DNA from 2 places in the Pseudomonas sp. E1MeOHC2 genome. Region 2 is predicted to be linked to the other one. Evidence: riboswitches for the same ligand, from Rfam matches in the RefSeq annotation. Region 2 holds a riboswitch; the other holds the start of a gene.
The links. Region 2 has a riboswitch for cobalamin ahead of ACSSU5_RS00100 (TonB-dependent receptor). Riboswitches for the same ligand answer to the same signal wherever they lie in the genome.
Positions count from the first base shown of each region.

Region 1: linked by a shared signal. The riboswitch ahead of ACSSU5_RS00950 (ABC transporter substrate-binding protein) and the one ahead of ACSSU5_RS00100 (TonB-dependent receptor) in region 2 are both predicted to bind cobalamin.

Region 1 is NZ_CP196675.1:217,030-224,463, forward strand. It holds gene lpxO (lipid A hydroxylase LpxO) at 1-188, shown strand, start outside; gene ACSSU5_RS00935 (carboxymuconolactone decarboxylase family protein) at 286-630, shown strand; gene ACSSU5_RS00940 (GNAT family N-acetyltransferase) at 708-1,277, shown strand; gene ACSSU5_RS00945 (acetyltransferase domain-containing protein) at 1,682-2,848, shown strand; cobalamin riboswitch at 2,877-3,075, shown strand; gene ACSSU5_RS00950 (ABC transporter substrate-binding protein) at 3,202-4,212, shown strand; gene ACSSU5_RS00955 (FecCD family ABC transporter permease) at 4,212-5,228, shown strand; gene ACSSU5_RS00960 (ABC transporter ATP-binding protein) at 5,225-6,013, shown strand; gene ACSSU5_RS00965 (pseudoazurin) at 6,031-6,465, shown strand; gene ACSSU5_RS00970 (OprD family porin) at 6,462-7,434, shown strand, end outside.
Region 2 is NZ_CP196675.1:24,334-31,767, forward strand. It holds gene ACSSU5_RS00085 (FecCD family ABC transporter permease) at 1-959, opposite strand, end outside; gene ACSSU5_RS00090 (ABC transporter substrate-binding protein) at 956-1,924, opposite strand; gene ACSSU5_RS00095 (ABC transporter ATP-binding protein) at 1,921-2,706, opposite strand; gene ACSSU5_RS00100 (TonB-dependent receptor) at 2,753-4,891, opposite strand; cobalamin riboswitch at 5,000-5,206, opposite strand; gene ACSSU5_RS00105 (hypothetical protein) at 5,228-5,599, opposite strand; gene ACSSU5_RS00110 (helix-turn-helix transcriptional regulator) at 5,717-6,331, shown strand; gene ACSSU5_RS00115 (RidA family protein) at 6,359-6,715, opposite strand; gene ACSSU5_RS00120 (IclR family transcriptional regulator domain-containing protein) at 6,846-7,434, opposite strand, start outside.

The DNA of each region.
Region 1 (7,434 bases), 190 kb from region 2:
ACGTGATGGCGGCCGCCGCCGCACCTAACGATGCCAACGACAAGACTGGCGGCATCAACCGGCTGTTCACCCGCATCTACAAGATCCGCGAGCGGGGCAAAGCGCTGAAAAAGCGCAACCGCATGCGCTACTACCTGGAAAAGTGGGCGGTGGTGGCAGCGCTGGTGCTGGTGTTCATCTACATCTGATTCATCGCTGCCTGTGCCAGTTGCACAGGCAGCAGTTGCCCCGCCCTTTTTGGTCTAGCCTGAAAGCTCCACTCGCAACCCCCCCAAGGTGAAGACGATGAGCATGATGGACTGGGACGCCTACCGTAAGCAGTTGATGGCCGGCATCGGCGATCTCAAGCAGTTGTCTCCCGACACCGTGGCCGGTTACATGACCGCCAGCGGCGCGGGCGCCAAGACCAACCACCTGGACGCCAAGACTCGCGAACTGATCTCCCTCGCGGTGGCCGTGACCACCCGCTGTGACGGCTGCATTGCCGTGCACTCGCAGCAAGCGGTCAAGCACGGCGCCAGCCGCGAAGAGATTGCCGAAGCCCTCGGCGTGGCGGTGGCGATGAACGCCGGCGCCGCCCTGGTGTACTCGGCCCGCGCCATGGATGCGGTGGGCAAGGCCAACGGCTGAGCACACGCGGCGCGTCGCCCTTGCGCGACAGCGCCGCGCCACCCAGACTTGGCGGTCCAGCCATTGCAGGAACCACCATGATCCACATCCGCCCCATGACGCTTGAGGACTTCGAGCGCTTCTGGCCCACCTTCCAGGCCATTGTCCAGGCCCGCGAAACCTACGCCTTCGACCCTGCCCTGAGCTTCGAACAAGCCCGCCAGTTATGGCTAGAGCTGCCCCTTCACACCTGGGTGCTGGAGGACCAGGGTGAACTGCTGGGTTCCTACTACCTCAAGGCCAATGCTGCAGGCCCGGGTGCCCATGTGGGCAACTGCGGTTACATGGTCTGCGAGGCTGCACGTGGCCGTGGCGTGGCACGTTTGATGTGTGAGCATTCGCAGAAGCAGGCGCGTCAGGAGGGTTTTTTGGCGCTGCAGTTCAATTCGGTCGTAGCCACTAATGAAGTAGCTGTGGCGCTGTGGCACAAGCTCGGCTTCGAAACGGTCGGCCGCCTGCCCAAGGCATTCCGACATGCCCGGCTAGGGTTGGTGGACTGCCTGGTGATGTACAAGTGGTTGGCGGATGAGCCGGTGGTCGAAAAACCGCCGCTGTTGATCGGGCGCAAGAATATCGAGGCCAGGGTTTCGCGGCGGCGGGGGCGTTAGCCGTCAGCACAAGTACCCCGGTGCGCATGGTTTGAGGTTTGTGGCGCCTATGAGATCGAGCGCCGCCCGCGCGGCGCATCGCGACGCAAGGCCGCTCCCACATCTGTTTCGGGCCAGTGAGGCCTGTGAAATCTGCGCGCGACCGCCTTGTTTGTCTGACTCGATATCAAGGTGGGCACCAAAGGGCCGCGCGCCCATGTCACAGGAATAATTGGCCCGAAACAAATGTGGGAGCGGCCTTGCGTCGCGATGCGCCGCGCGGGCGGCGCTCGATCTCATAGGCGCCAAACCACTCAAGCCATGCCCCCAAAGCCCCACCCCCCTCTAAAACCCCATTGCTGACCATCCCATTAAGGTTATATGATAACGTTTCATTTAACATCCATTCCTACCAGCGACTTCCCATGACTAGCGCCAGCGCCACCCCCACCGTGCTCAACCAGCGCCTGCAGAGCATCGATGCCCTGCGCGGCCTGGTCATTTTGTTCATGCTCCTGGACCACGTCCGCGAGACCTTTTTCCTGCACCGCCAGGTCAGCGATCCGATGGCCATCGACGCCACCGAGCCGTCGTTGTTCTTCAGTCGCACCCTGGCCCATTTGTGCGCGCCGGTGTTCGTCCTGTTGACCGGCCTTTCTGCCTGGCTGTTTGGGGAGAAATACCAGGGCCGCAGCGACGTCTCAGCCTTTCTGTTCAAACGTGGGCTGTTCCTGGTGGTGCTGGAGTTCACCCTGGTCAACTTCGCCTGGACCTTCCAACTGCCACCCAGCGTGATCTACCTGCAGGTGATCTGGGCCATCGGGGTTAGCATGATCGCCCTGTCACTGCTGGTGTGGTTGCCACGCACGGTGCTGATCGCCCTGGGCGCAGTCATCGTCGCCGGCCACAACCTGCTCGACAGCCTGCACTTCGGCGCAGAATCGGCCCTGCACGTGCCGTGGGCAATCCTGCACGACCGTGGCTGGCTGACGTTCTCCGATAACCTGCGCCTGCGCACCTCGTACCCCGTGCTGCCCTGGATCGGCGTGATCGCCCTGGGCTACGGCCTTGGCCCCTGGTTCGCCCGTGGCAGCGACGCGGGCCAACGCCAGCACAAGCTGTTGCTGGCCGGGGTGATCGCGCTGCTCGGTTTTGTCGTGCTGCGAATGCTCAACGGCTACGGCGAAGCGCCCTGGAGCGGGTTCCCGAGCTTGACGCAGACGCTGATGAGCTTCTTCAACATCACCAAGTATCCGCCGTCGTTGCTGTTCCTGGCCCTCACCCTGGGCAGCGGCCTGCTGCTGTTGCGCGCCTTCGAGCGCGCCGGCCGGGCCCGCTGGATCAGCGCCCTCGCGGTTTACGGCGCAGCGCCGATGTTTTTCTACCTGCTGCACCTGTACGTGCTGAAGCTGCTTTACCTGGCCTGCGTTGCCCTGTTCGGGCACAACCAGGGGGATTATTTCGGCTTCGACGGCATCAGCGGCGTGTGGCTGGGCGCGGCGTTGCTCGCGGTGTCGCTGTACCTGCCGGTGCGCGCTTTCGCACGGCTGAAGGCACGTCGGCGTGACATCACCTGGCTGAAGTACTTCTGAAAAGCGTTTTCACCCGGCGGCCCGATGGTCTACCATGCGGGCCGCCGGTTTCCACCACGGAATTAATAGGGAATCCCAGGCCCGTAGCAACGGGCCAAACGGAACTGCCCCCGCAACTGTAGGTGCCGAGCCTGCTCCATCAATGCCACTGGATCAACTCATCCGGGAAGGCTGGAGCCGGGCCAGGACGCACCAGTCAGGAGACCTGCCGGCAACATTTCACCAACCGGCGGGGTGTCCGGGATGGCCATCTCCACCCTTTCTGGGTGCTGCCCCCTGCCCTGCGCAAGGGGCTCGGCGATGCCTGTCCGTGCGTTCATTCCGTGAACCCTTCGATAGGAGATCGCCCCACCATGCTGCCCCGTCTTGCCGCCCTGATCGCTGGCCTCGGCCTCACTGGCCTGGCCCAGGCTGCCACCACCCACTACCCGCTCACGGTGGACAACTGCGGCATGCCACAGACGTTCGCCCACGCTCCTGAGCGCGCAGTGACGATCGGCCAGGCCGGCACCGAGATCCTCTATGCATTGGGCCTGGGCGACAAGCTGGCCGGCACTTCACTGTGGTTCAACAACGTACTGCCCGAATACAAAGCCCTGAACGACAAGGTCGAGCGCCTGGCCGATAACGACCCAAGCTTCGAGGCCGTGGTGGGCAAGCGCCCGCAACTGGTGGCGGTACAGTTCGAATGGATGGTCGGCGCACAAGGCGTGGTGGGTACCCGCGAGCAGTTCGACGAACTGAAGATCCCAACCTACCTGCTACCGTCGGACTGTGAAGGCAAGGATAACCTGGTAGGCGCCGATGGTACCCGTCTGCAGGCGTTCCAAGTAGACAGCATCTACAAGAGCGTCAACCAACTGGCCGAAATCTTCGATGTGCAAGACCGCGGCGCGGCCCTGAACAGCGACCTCAGGGGCCGCCTGGACAGCGCCAAGGCGCAGCTGGCCGGCAAAGACCTGTCCAACACCTCGGCGCTGTTCTGGTTTTCCAGCGCTGACCTCGATATCGACCCTTACGTGGCTGGCCGCCAAGGGGTCGCCGACTTCATGCTGCGAACCCTGGGGGTACGCAACGTGGTCGAGTCCACCGAAGAATGGCCGACCGTGGGCTGGGAAACCCTGGCCAAGGCCAACCCGACCTGGCTGATCATCGCCCGCATGGACCGTCGCCGCTTCCCGGCAGACGACTACCAGAAAAAACTCGAATTCCTGCGCAACGACCCGGTAACCCGCCACATGGACGCGGTGAAGAACGACCGCATCATCGTCCTCGACGCCGATGCCATGCAGGCCGGCATCCGCCTGTTCCGAGGCCTGCAAACCCTGTCCACAGCGTTCGCCAGCGGCAAAGCAGCCCAGTGATGAGCCGCCTGTTTGCTTACAGCGGCCTGGCCCTGGTAGCCGTGTGCGCTGCACTGCTGGCCGGTACCGCGATCGGCGAGAGCAACCTGGCGCCGAACGTGGTCTATCAGGTGCTGGCCAATCATCTGTGGCAGGCCGGTTACCCAGTCGATCCGATCGACGCCGGTATCGTCTGGAACTACCGCCTGACCCGCACCCTGGTCGCCGCGGCCTGCGGCGCCGGGCTGGCCACCTGTGGCGTGATCCTGCAGGCGCTGCTGCGCAACCCGCTGGCCGAGCCTTACTTGCTGGGGTTGTCCGCCGGCGCCTCGACCGGCGCGGTGCTGGTCGGCCTGCTGGGGCTGGGCAGCCTTGCGCTGAGCATGTCTGGGGGGGCCTTCATCGGTGCGCTGGCGGCCTTCGCGCTGGTGTTGGTGCTGGCCCGCGCTGCGGGGCCAAGCAGCAACAATGCCCAGGTGATCCTTGCCGGGATCGCCGGCTCGCAGCTGTTCACAGCCCTTACCGCGTTCCTCATCACCAAGTCGGCCACCGCCGAGCAGGCGCGCGGCATCCTGTTCTGGCTGCTGGGCAACCTCAGTGGCGTGCGCTGGCCGTCGGTGTGGCTGGCACTGCCGGTGGCGCTGTTCGGATTGGTGGTGTGCCTATGGCATCGCCGCGCGCTGGATGCTTTCACCTTCGGCGCCGACTCGGCGGCGTCGCTGGGGATCCCGGTGCGACGTACCCAGCTGCTGTTGATCAGTTGCGCCGCGCTGGTGACCGCAGTGATGGTGTCCATCGTCGGCGCCATCGGCTTTGTCGGGCTAGTGATTCCCCATGCCCTGCGCCTGCTGCTCGGGCCGGGGCATAGCCGCCTGTTGCCTGCCAGCGCGTTGGGTGGCGCATTGTTTCTCATCACTGCGGACATCTTGTCGCGCACGCTGATCCCAGGCCAGGTGATCCCGGTGGGCGTGGTCACCGCGCTGATCGGCGCACCGGTGTTCGCGCTGATTCTGATCAGCCGGCGGGGGCGCCCATGACCGTCATGGCCAACCTGCAAATAACCCCGCTTGCCTGTCAGGGCCTGGGGTTGCAGCTAGGCGGTAGCACCGTGCTGCGCGACATCGACCTAAACGTCATCAAGGGTGAAACCCTGGGCATCGTCGGCCCTAACGGCTCTGGCAAATCGTCCCTGCTAAAACTGCTGGCGGGCCTGCGCAAACCGGGCAGCGGCCATGTCGAACTCGTGGGCGAACCCCTGGCGCAGCTGCCACGCCGGCGCATTGCCCAGGCCCTGGCGTTGGTCGAGCAGCAGGCGGATACCGCTGACGCAATCAGCGTGTACGACGCAGTTGCCCTGGGCCGCACGCCCTGGCTGTCGGCCTTGGCGCCGTTTTCCAAGCAGGACCGTGCCATCGTCGAGCAAGCCTTGGCCGACCTTGACGCCCTGCACCTGCGCACGCGCCTTTGGCACTCGCTTTCAGGTGGCGAACGCCAACGTGTGCACATTGCCCGCGCCCTGGCCCAACGCCCTCAGGTGCTACTGCTTGACGAGCCGACCAACCATTTGGACATCCAGCACCAGCTGAGCCTGCTGCAACAAGTACAGGCGCTGCCGGTCACCACCCTGGTGGCCCTGCACGACCTCAACCAGGCACTGACCTGCGACCGCGTCGCGGTGCTCGACCAAGGCCGCCTGGTGGCCCTCGGCAAGCCGCTCGACGTGCTCACCCCCGAGCGCCTGCTGAGCACCTTCGGCGTGCACGCCCACTGCCTCACCGACCCCTTCGACGGCGCGCGCATTCTGCGTTTTCGCGCCCCCTGAACCAGGAAGTTCCCACCATGCTGTTGCGCCCTGTCGCCCTGCTGCTCGCCAGCACCCTGTTTGCCCCTGCCGCGCTGGCAGAGGTGCACGAAGTGAAGATGCTCAACCGTGGCACGGAGGGTGCGATGGTCTATGAGCCGGATCACTTGCGCATTGCAGCCGGTGATACGGTGCGCTTTGTGCCGAGCATGAGTGGGCACAACGCAGCCAGTGTGCCGGGGTTGCTGCCGCCGGGGGCGCAGGCGTTCAAGAGCAAGTTGAACCAGCCCTACGAGCACACCTTCAGCGTACCGGGCATGTACGGTATCCAGTGCATTCCGCACCTGGCGATGGGCATGGTGATGGTGGTCCAGGTGGGTGACGCGGCGCCCGCCGAATTGCCTGCCAGCCTGCCTGCTCGGGCGAAAACCCGCTTTGAGGCGCAACTGAAAAAACTGCAGGCCGGGCAATGAGCCGCCTGTTGCTGGCCCTGCCTCTGGCAGGGCTTGCCCCCTTCGCATTGGCTGACTCCGCCCAGTCCCTGAGCAAGGGCTTTGTCGAGGACGGTAGCTGGAGCCTGCTTAACCGCAGCGTGTTCGACCAGCGCGAGTACAAGCATGGCGGGCGCAACAGCAGTGGGCGCAATGCCTACAAGCCGCGCAGCGAACGCAACGGCAACGCCGAAGAATGGGCCTATGGCCTGATGGGGACGTTGCAGTCTGGCTTCACCCAAGGCCTGATTGGCGTAGGTGTCGATGCCCATGCTTACCTGGGTGTACAGCTCGACAGCGGCGGCGGGCGTGTCGGCAAGGCGCGTCTGCTGGGCGTCGACAATGACGGGCACCCGAAGCATGAATACAGCCGAGCGGGCGCAGCATTGAAGATGCGGGTATCGAACACCGTACTGTCCTACGGCGAGCAGCGGGTGAAGACCCCGGTGTTCAGTTCGTCCGACAGCCGCTTGTTGCCTGAGACCGCCACCGGCTTTTTTCTCAGCAGCAACGAGATCGACACGCTGCGGCTGGTGGCCGGTCACTTCAACGAGAGCACAGACCGCAACGCCTCCAGCCACAACCAGGGCTTCGTGGTGAACTATTCCAATGGCCGCCAGGGCACTAGCTTCGACCTGGCGGGCGCAGTCTGGAACCCCAGCGCAGCACTCAGCGCCAGCCTGTATACCTCGCGCTACGAGGACAGCTGGAACCAGCACTACCTGGGCAGCACCCTCACCCACGCCCTGGATGAGCGCCGCAGCCTGAGCCTGGACCTGAACCTGTACCGCACCACCGACACCGGCAAGGCGCTATCCGGGCGGATCGACAACACCACCTGGAGCCTGGTCTCGCGTTACAACCAGGGGCCGCACGGCTTTAGCCTGGGGTGGCAGCAGGTGGACGGCAATACACCGTTCGACTATGTGACGCGCGGCGCGATCTTTATTG
Region 2 (7,434 bases):
GGCAAGTCTTCGGGGGCGATCAGGGTGCGTGCGGCCACATCCACCCAGACCAGAAAAATCCCCCCCAGCAACGCGCTCACCGGCATCAGCCGGCGGTTTTCCGCGCCCACCAGCGCCCGTGCCATGTGCGGCACCATCAGGCCGACAAAGCCGATGGCACCCGAGAGCGAGACCAGTACACCGGTCAACAGCGACGTGCAGGTGAACACCTGCAAGCGCAGGCGGCGGCTATTGAAACCCAGGCTGACCGCCGTCTGCTCACCGCTCATCAGCGCATTCAGCCCGCGCCCCATGACCTGCAAGGCGAGCAGCCCCAGCAACACGCACAGCGCCGGCAGCCAGATGACAGGCCAGCGTGCCGCCCCCAGGCCACCGAGCATCCAGAACACCACCGAGGCAGCGGCGTGCTGATCGCCCGTATACAGCAGCAAATTGACCACCGCCATCAGCACGAACGACACGGCGACGCCCGCCAACAACAGGCGGTCGCTTTCCATGCGGCCATTGCGCCGCGCCACGGCGATCACCAGCAGCATGCTCCCCGCCGCACCCATGAACGCCGCCAGCGGCAAGCTGAAGGCACCGATGAACTCGCCCAGGTAAAGCATCACCAGCACCGCCCCCAAGGCCGCCCCCGAGCTGACGCCCAGCAGATGAGGGTCCGCCAGGGGGTTACGGGTAACGGCCTGCAGCGCAGTGCCGACCAATGCCAGGCCGGCCCCCACCAAGGCCCCAAGCAGCACCCGGGGGGCACGGATCAGCCAGACGATATGGGCCTGGCTCTGGGTCCACGCCCCCGCCATGTCGATGCCCAGTTGCTGGGCAACGATCCCTGCAACGTGGGCCAGCGGCACCGACGCGGGGCCAAATGCCAGGGCGACCAGGCACGACACCAGCAACAGTGCGCTCAGCATCACGATCAACCCGCGATACGCCGCAGGGCTGTGCCCGGCCCTCATCGAGCGGCACCCTGCAGCGGCTTGGGATGCAAGGCATCGGCAAGCTTTTCGATTGCCAGTGCGTTCTCCACCGAAGGCGTCACTTCAAGGTAAGTCAGCACAATGAAGCGTTTATCACGAATCGCCTGCACAGCCTGCAACGCGGGTTGGCGCAGCAGGAAGTCGCGTTTCTGCTGCCAGGTGCTCGGGCCATAGTCGACGATCAGGATCACCTGCGGGTCGCGCTCCACCACGCTTTCCCAGTTCACCTGGGTCCAGCTGGCGGCAACATCGTCCATCACATTGCGCCCGCCTGCCGCCTCAATCAGGGCCTGGGGTACGCCAAGCCTTCCCGACGTTGTCGGGCGGTCTTCGCCACTGTCGTAGAGAAACACACGTGGGGTGGGCTGCGCCTGCCCCACGCGTCGGTGCACGTGATCGATGCGGGCGCGCATGCTCGTGATCAAGGCGTCGGCCTGGGGCTCGACAGAGAAGATCCGCCCCAGATTGCCCAGGTCGCGGTAGACGTCACCCAGGCTGGCCCGTTGCTGGGCCATGACCCACGAACAGGACTCGCTCAGCTCGTACACCGGGATACCGAACGGCGCGAGGGTGCTGGGCGTGACCGGGCCGCCTACCTGCATGCCGTAGTTCCAGCCGGCAAAAAACAGATCGGCTTCGGTCGCCAGCAAGGTTTCGATGGCGGGGTACCGGCTGGCCAGCTGCGGCACGCCCTGCAGCGCGGCGTCTACCCACGGGTCGCGGTGCTTGCTGGCGCTGAAGCCGGTGTAGCCGACGATGCGCTCGCGCAGCCCCAGGTGCAGCAGCATTGCGGTCATGTTCACATCGTGCACCACCACCCGCTGCGGTGCCTGGGTGAACGTCACGTCGCGGTCGCAGCTGCGCACGCTCAGGGGGTAGTCGCTGGCCAGGGCGGGCAGCGCGGACAGGATCGACAGCAGGCCGATCAGGTAGCGGACAGTCATGTTCGGGTGATCCAGGTAATGCGTGGGTAAGGGTGCAGAGGGTGCGGGTCGACCAGCGCCTCGACGCCGAAGACGTGCCGGAGCAACCCGGGGGTCAGCACCTGCTGCGGTGTGCCGCTGGCGACAATACGACCGCCATCGATGACGTACAGCCGATCACAGAACGCGGCCGCCAGGTTGAGGTCGTGAATGCTGGCCAGAATGCTCAGGCCAAGGCTGCGCAGGTGCTGCAGCAGCTCCAGCTGATAGCGCGGGTCCAGGTGATTGGTCGGTTCATCGAGCATCAACAGCTGCGGCGCCTGCACCAATGCCCGGGCCAGCAGCACGCGCTGCTTCTCACCACCAGACAGGGTGGCAAAGCTTTGCTCGCCCTGGCCAGCAAGGCCTACTTGGGCGAGGGCCTGGGCCACTTGCAGGGCGTCCTCGGCGGTGTCGCCGTCGAACAGGCCCTTGTGCGGTGCGCGCCCCATGGCAACGACATCGCCAACGCTCAAGCCAAACGCTTCGGGAAACTCCTGCAGCACCACCGCGATGCGTTGTGCGCACCAGCGCGGGTTGCGCTGCCAGATGTCATCCGCGCCAAGGCGCACCCGGCCCTGGGCAGGCGCGTTGGCACGGTAGGCGCAGCGCAGCAGGCTGGTCTTGCCGCTGCCGTTGGGGCCGATCAAACCGACGAACTCGCCCTGCGCCACTCGCAGGTCCACGCCTTGCAGCAGCGGGCGCGGTGCCCGCCCCCGTTCATGCAGGGCCCAATCCAGGGCCTCGATGTGCAGTTGCGTCATGCGCATCCCCTTCAGCAAGCACCGGCCAATGGCCGGTGCGACAGGCTTAGAAGCTGTAGTCAGCTGTGACGAAGAACGAGCGCGGTTCACCCAAGTACCACTGCCGGCCATTGTTGCCGGTGGTGGTGGCGTATTGGCGGTCGAACAGGTTGTTCAACTGCAGGCCCAGGGTAAGGTCCGGTTGCACGTGCCAGTCCACATTGGCATCGACCACGGTGTAGCTGGGCACCTCGACGGTGTTGGCATTGTCGGCGTAACGGCTGTCGACATAGCGCGCCCCTGCACCGACGCTGAAGCGGTTGCCAAAGTCCTTGCTCAGCCACAGGTTGGCCGAGCGTCGCGGTACGTTGATCGGCTGATTGCCCGAATAATCATTGGCGCCACTGGCAAACTCGTCGTACTCCGCGCGCACCCAGGCGGCGTTGGCGGACAGCTGTACGTCGTAGGGCAGGCGCAGTTCGAGGCTGGCTTCGATCCCATCCGACGACTGCTGGCCGACCTGCTGTTGCAGCGTCGGGTTGAGCGGGTCGGTGCTCAGCAGTTTCTTCTTGACGATGTGATAGGCCGCCAGGGTCCACTCCCCTCGCCCGTCCGGCAGCAGCTGCTTGATGCCTACCTCGGTTTGCTTGGCAGTGCTCAGGTCCCATTGCTGCTGCGCGGCGTTGAGGGTCAGCAGGTTGCTCACGCCTTCGGTGCTGGTGGCGTACTGGGTGTAAAGCGACAGGTCTTCGGTCAGCGCAAACACCAAACCGGCGCGCCAGTTGTCGCCGGACAAGCTGCGATCGGTGCGGGTATCGGCATCCAGGTCGTCGCGGTTCAGGTGCACCTGGTCGCGGCGCACACCGGTGATCAACGACAGGCGCTCGGTCAGTTGCGTGCGGTTTTCGGCGAACAGCGAGAACTGCTTGGCCTGGTTGGCTTCGCGCGAGCGGTACGGGTCGTTGCTGATGTACTCGCCGCCACCGGAACCGGACAGCGGCACCGTATCGGTCAGGGTGTTGCCGAAGTCGTGCTTGCGTACAAAACGGATCGTGTTGTAGTCGGCGCCGACCACGGTCTGGCTGTCCAGACCGAACAGCGGGTGTTGCAGGGTGAACGACTGGCGATCACCGAGCTGCTCCTGGGTCTGCTTGATGCTGATGAAGCTGCTGCGCTGAACCTGGTCACCTGGCAACCAGGTGTAGGTCTCGGCGTTGCGCCAGCGGCGCTGGGCCTTGAGGAAGTACAGCTGGTTGCTGGCGGTCAGGTTGTCGTTGATCACCCAGTCGGTCACCAGCCGCGTGGACTGGTCGTTGTAATGCACCTCGGCATTGTTGACGTTGTAGTTGTGATCGCGCAGCGACTCGCGGAAATGCCCATCCACCAACGGCGTACCCATGTACTGTTGCGGGTCCTGGTCAGCGTTGTCGTGGCTGAGGGTAAAGCTCAGCGTATCGCTGGGTTGCCAGCGCAGCGAGCCGCTGATGGCGAGGCTCTGCGAATCACCCCGGTCGACCCAGCCGTTGCTGGCCTGCTTGTTGAGGTTCAGGCGATAGCTCAAGGTATCGGTCAACGAGCCGCCGCTGTCCAGGGCCATCTGCCGACGGTCGTCCGAGCCGTAGCCCAGGCGCAGGTGATTGCGGATCTCACCTTCGAACGGCTTCTTCGGCACCACGTTGATCACCGCGCCCGTGGCGCCCTCGCCGTACAGCACCGAAGCCGGGCCGCGCAGTACATCGATGCGCTCGACCGACCAGGTGTCCACCGGGAAGGTCACCGTGCCGGCGCCCACGTACAAGCGGGTACCATCGTAGAGCTGCATGGTCGAACTGTGCCCGGTAAAACCACGGGCCGACAGCGCCGTGCCGCCGTTGCCGGGGGTGCCGATGAAGGTGATGCCGGGCGAACGGGTGACTGCGTCCTGAACGGTTGCGTTGTTGCGCGTGAGGATTTGCTCGGCACTGATGCTGGTCACGCTGGCGGGCGTTTCCAGCGGCGTCAGGCCAAGCCGCGAGCCACTGGTGCTTGGGGTGCGCAGGTCGGGCTGAGGGTTGCCCTCGGCCGTGCCGGTAATGTCCGTGGCCGGGAGCGCCAGGGCGTTCTCCGCCTCGGCGGCGTGGGCTGCAACGCAAACAAAAGCACAAGGCACCAGGCTTGCACGCAGCAGCGTGCCTGGCAGAGAACTGAACAGCGAATAACGGGACATGTCGTTCCACTTGAAGCAGGAATGAAAGAATCCCGGGGGAACAACGCAAAGAGGAATCGCGGGCAGGCACGCCCACGGAAACCGGCCTGCGCCCGCCCACCGCGGGTTTGCCAAACGATGCTTCAGGCCGGTCTCCGGGCTCGCGAGGGTCATGAAGCATTCACCTTCCCATGCCAGGGCACAGTGGTGTCTCGAATGCTTCGCTCGCATACCGTTGCGGGGGCAGCGCCGGACTGATCATCGCACGATGACGAACCGGCTTCCCGTTTCACCCCATGCACGGCGGCAGGGGGCACCTGAAACAGGCGCGCAGATGACCATCAAAATGCCGCTACGTCAACTGGCCGGTGGATTCTTCACCGATTCTTTTACCGCTTCCTTGGCTTGCTCGCCCTTGGCCTTCAACGTGTCCACCGCATCGCCAAGCTTTTCGCCCAGCCCGGCACCGGTGTGCGCAGGGCCGGGGTTGAACGGGCGATTTTGATTGAAGCCCAGCCAGGCCAGGCCAAGGACCGTGAAGGTGGTCGGCACGGGATTGTTTTTCAAGGTCGTGCCAAGGTTATGCAAGAACTCCCCGCGCTGGGAAACATCGCTGGCGCGGTCAGGCGTCGGCGCGGTGCTGTGGTAGGGCTCACTGCTGCCATACGCTGACGGCGGCGAAGAAGGCGTTGTGACGTGGCTGGCGCTGGAACGCAGAAAGCGTGACAAGGCAAAACCGACGAGAGAATGGCCAGGGTCAGTGCGTGATAGCTGATAAGCTGTGAACCCTTCGCGCGGCACACGGCCAAGAGCCCAACACGTGTAACCTAGGAAGCCAGCTCGACCATGCACAACCTCGACAACTACAAGATCATCGCAGACAGCATCGCTACCCTGCTCTTCCCGCATGCCGAGGTGATCATCCACGAGGTGAGTAGCCGCACTGTCGTTCATATCGCAAACAACTTCTCCAAGCGTCAACTCGGTGACGACTCCGCGCTTGACGAATTTCCCGGCGATACCTCCAGCCTTTCCAGCCTGGGCCCTTACGAGAAACTGAACTGGAATGGTCAGAACATTCGTTCGATCACCAGCGTGTTGAAAGGCCCCGAGGGCCAAACCGACTTCCTGTTGTGCATCAACCTGAATTTGTCCGTGCTGGAGCAGGCACGGGCTGCATTGGATGCCTTTTTCCAGGTGAGCCGGCTCATCCCTCAACCCGACGTGCTGTTCAAGGATGACTGGCAGGAGCGGATCAATACGTTCCTGCACGCGTGGTTGGCAGAACGTCAGCTTTCGCTCAATACACTCAACATGAAAAGCAAACGTGAACTCATCGATGCGCTCTTCCATGAAGGTGCTTTTGACGGCCGCAGTGGCGCGGACTATGTCGCCAACGTGCTGAGCATGGGGCGCGCCACTGTTTACAAATACCTGAAAGCCCTTCGCGAAAACACGTGATCCCCCTGCTGCAAAGCCGAAACGTTGTCAGTCTGGCAGCGCTGCGACAATCGACATTTCGACCAGCACAGCAGGCTCATACAACTTGGCTTGCACCGTTGCACGGGCCGGCGCACACCCCAACGGCAGCCACGCATCCCACACGCGATTCATGCCCGCGAAGTCCGCTTCGATGTCTTTGAGGTAAATGGTTGCGGACAGAATCCGGGTCTTGTCTGTGCCTGCCTGGTCGAGCAGTCGTTCGATATTGTGCAAGGTTTCGCGGGTTTGCTGTTCCACATCCGCCGTGAAATCGTCGGCTACCTCACCTGACAGATAAACGGTGCCTTGGTGCTTGACCACCAAGCTCATGCGGGCATCCGTGTGCAGGCGTTCGATCGTCATTCTGAAATTCCTTGTCTTGTTGTTAAGAGTGATCGTTGTACCCCTTAATAGATATTCTGTCCACGCGAGACTTTTTGACTGTAAGTAGTAAGGCCTGAAGCAGGTGTCGGAGTTCCTGCGTGAGCAACCATCAGCCCACCACCGGCTTCAACAACGCCTGCGCCTCGTAGAGCGGCGGCAGGTAGCGCAGCCTAATCTCGTCGACGCTTAACCGCGAGGCGTGGGTGGTGATCGTCAGGGTTGCCTTGAGTTGACCCCCACGGTCCAGCAGCGGCACACCCAGCACACGCATGCCAATTTCGTACTCCTGGTCGACGATGCTGTAGCCCTGCTGGCGCACGCGCTGCAGTTCTTCTTCCAGCCGCGCCCTATCTGTCTGCGTATAGGGCGTGAGCGGGCGTAAGGGGTTGCGCGAGAAGTAGCCATCGCGCGCGGCTTCATCCAGCGCCGCCAGCCAGATTCGCCCGCCGGCGGTGCAGTACATCGGCACCCGCGAGCCGGGCCTGATCGACAGCGAGGCGATGTGGCTGTAGCGGCTACGCACCAGGTGGATGATTTCATCGCCGTCGCGCGTGCCGACCGAGACATGCTCCTGGGTCTGGCGCGCCACCTGCTCGACGATCGGCCGCAGCATGCGCGGCAGCTGCGCCGAGTCCACGTAGGCCTGGCCGATGCGCAGCGCCTTGGGCGTGAGCCAATAGTGGCGGCTGTCGGTGTCG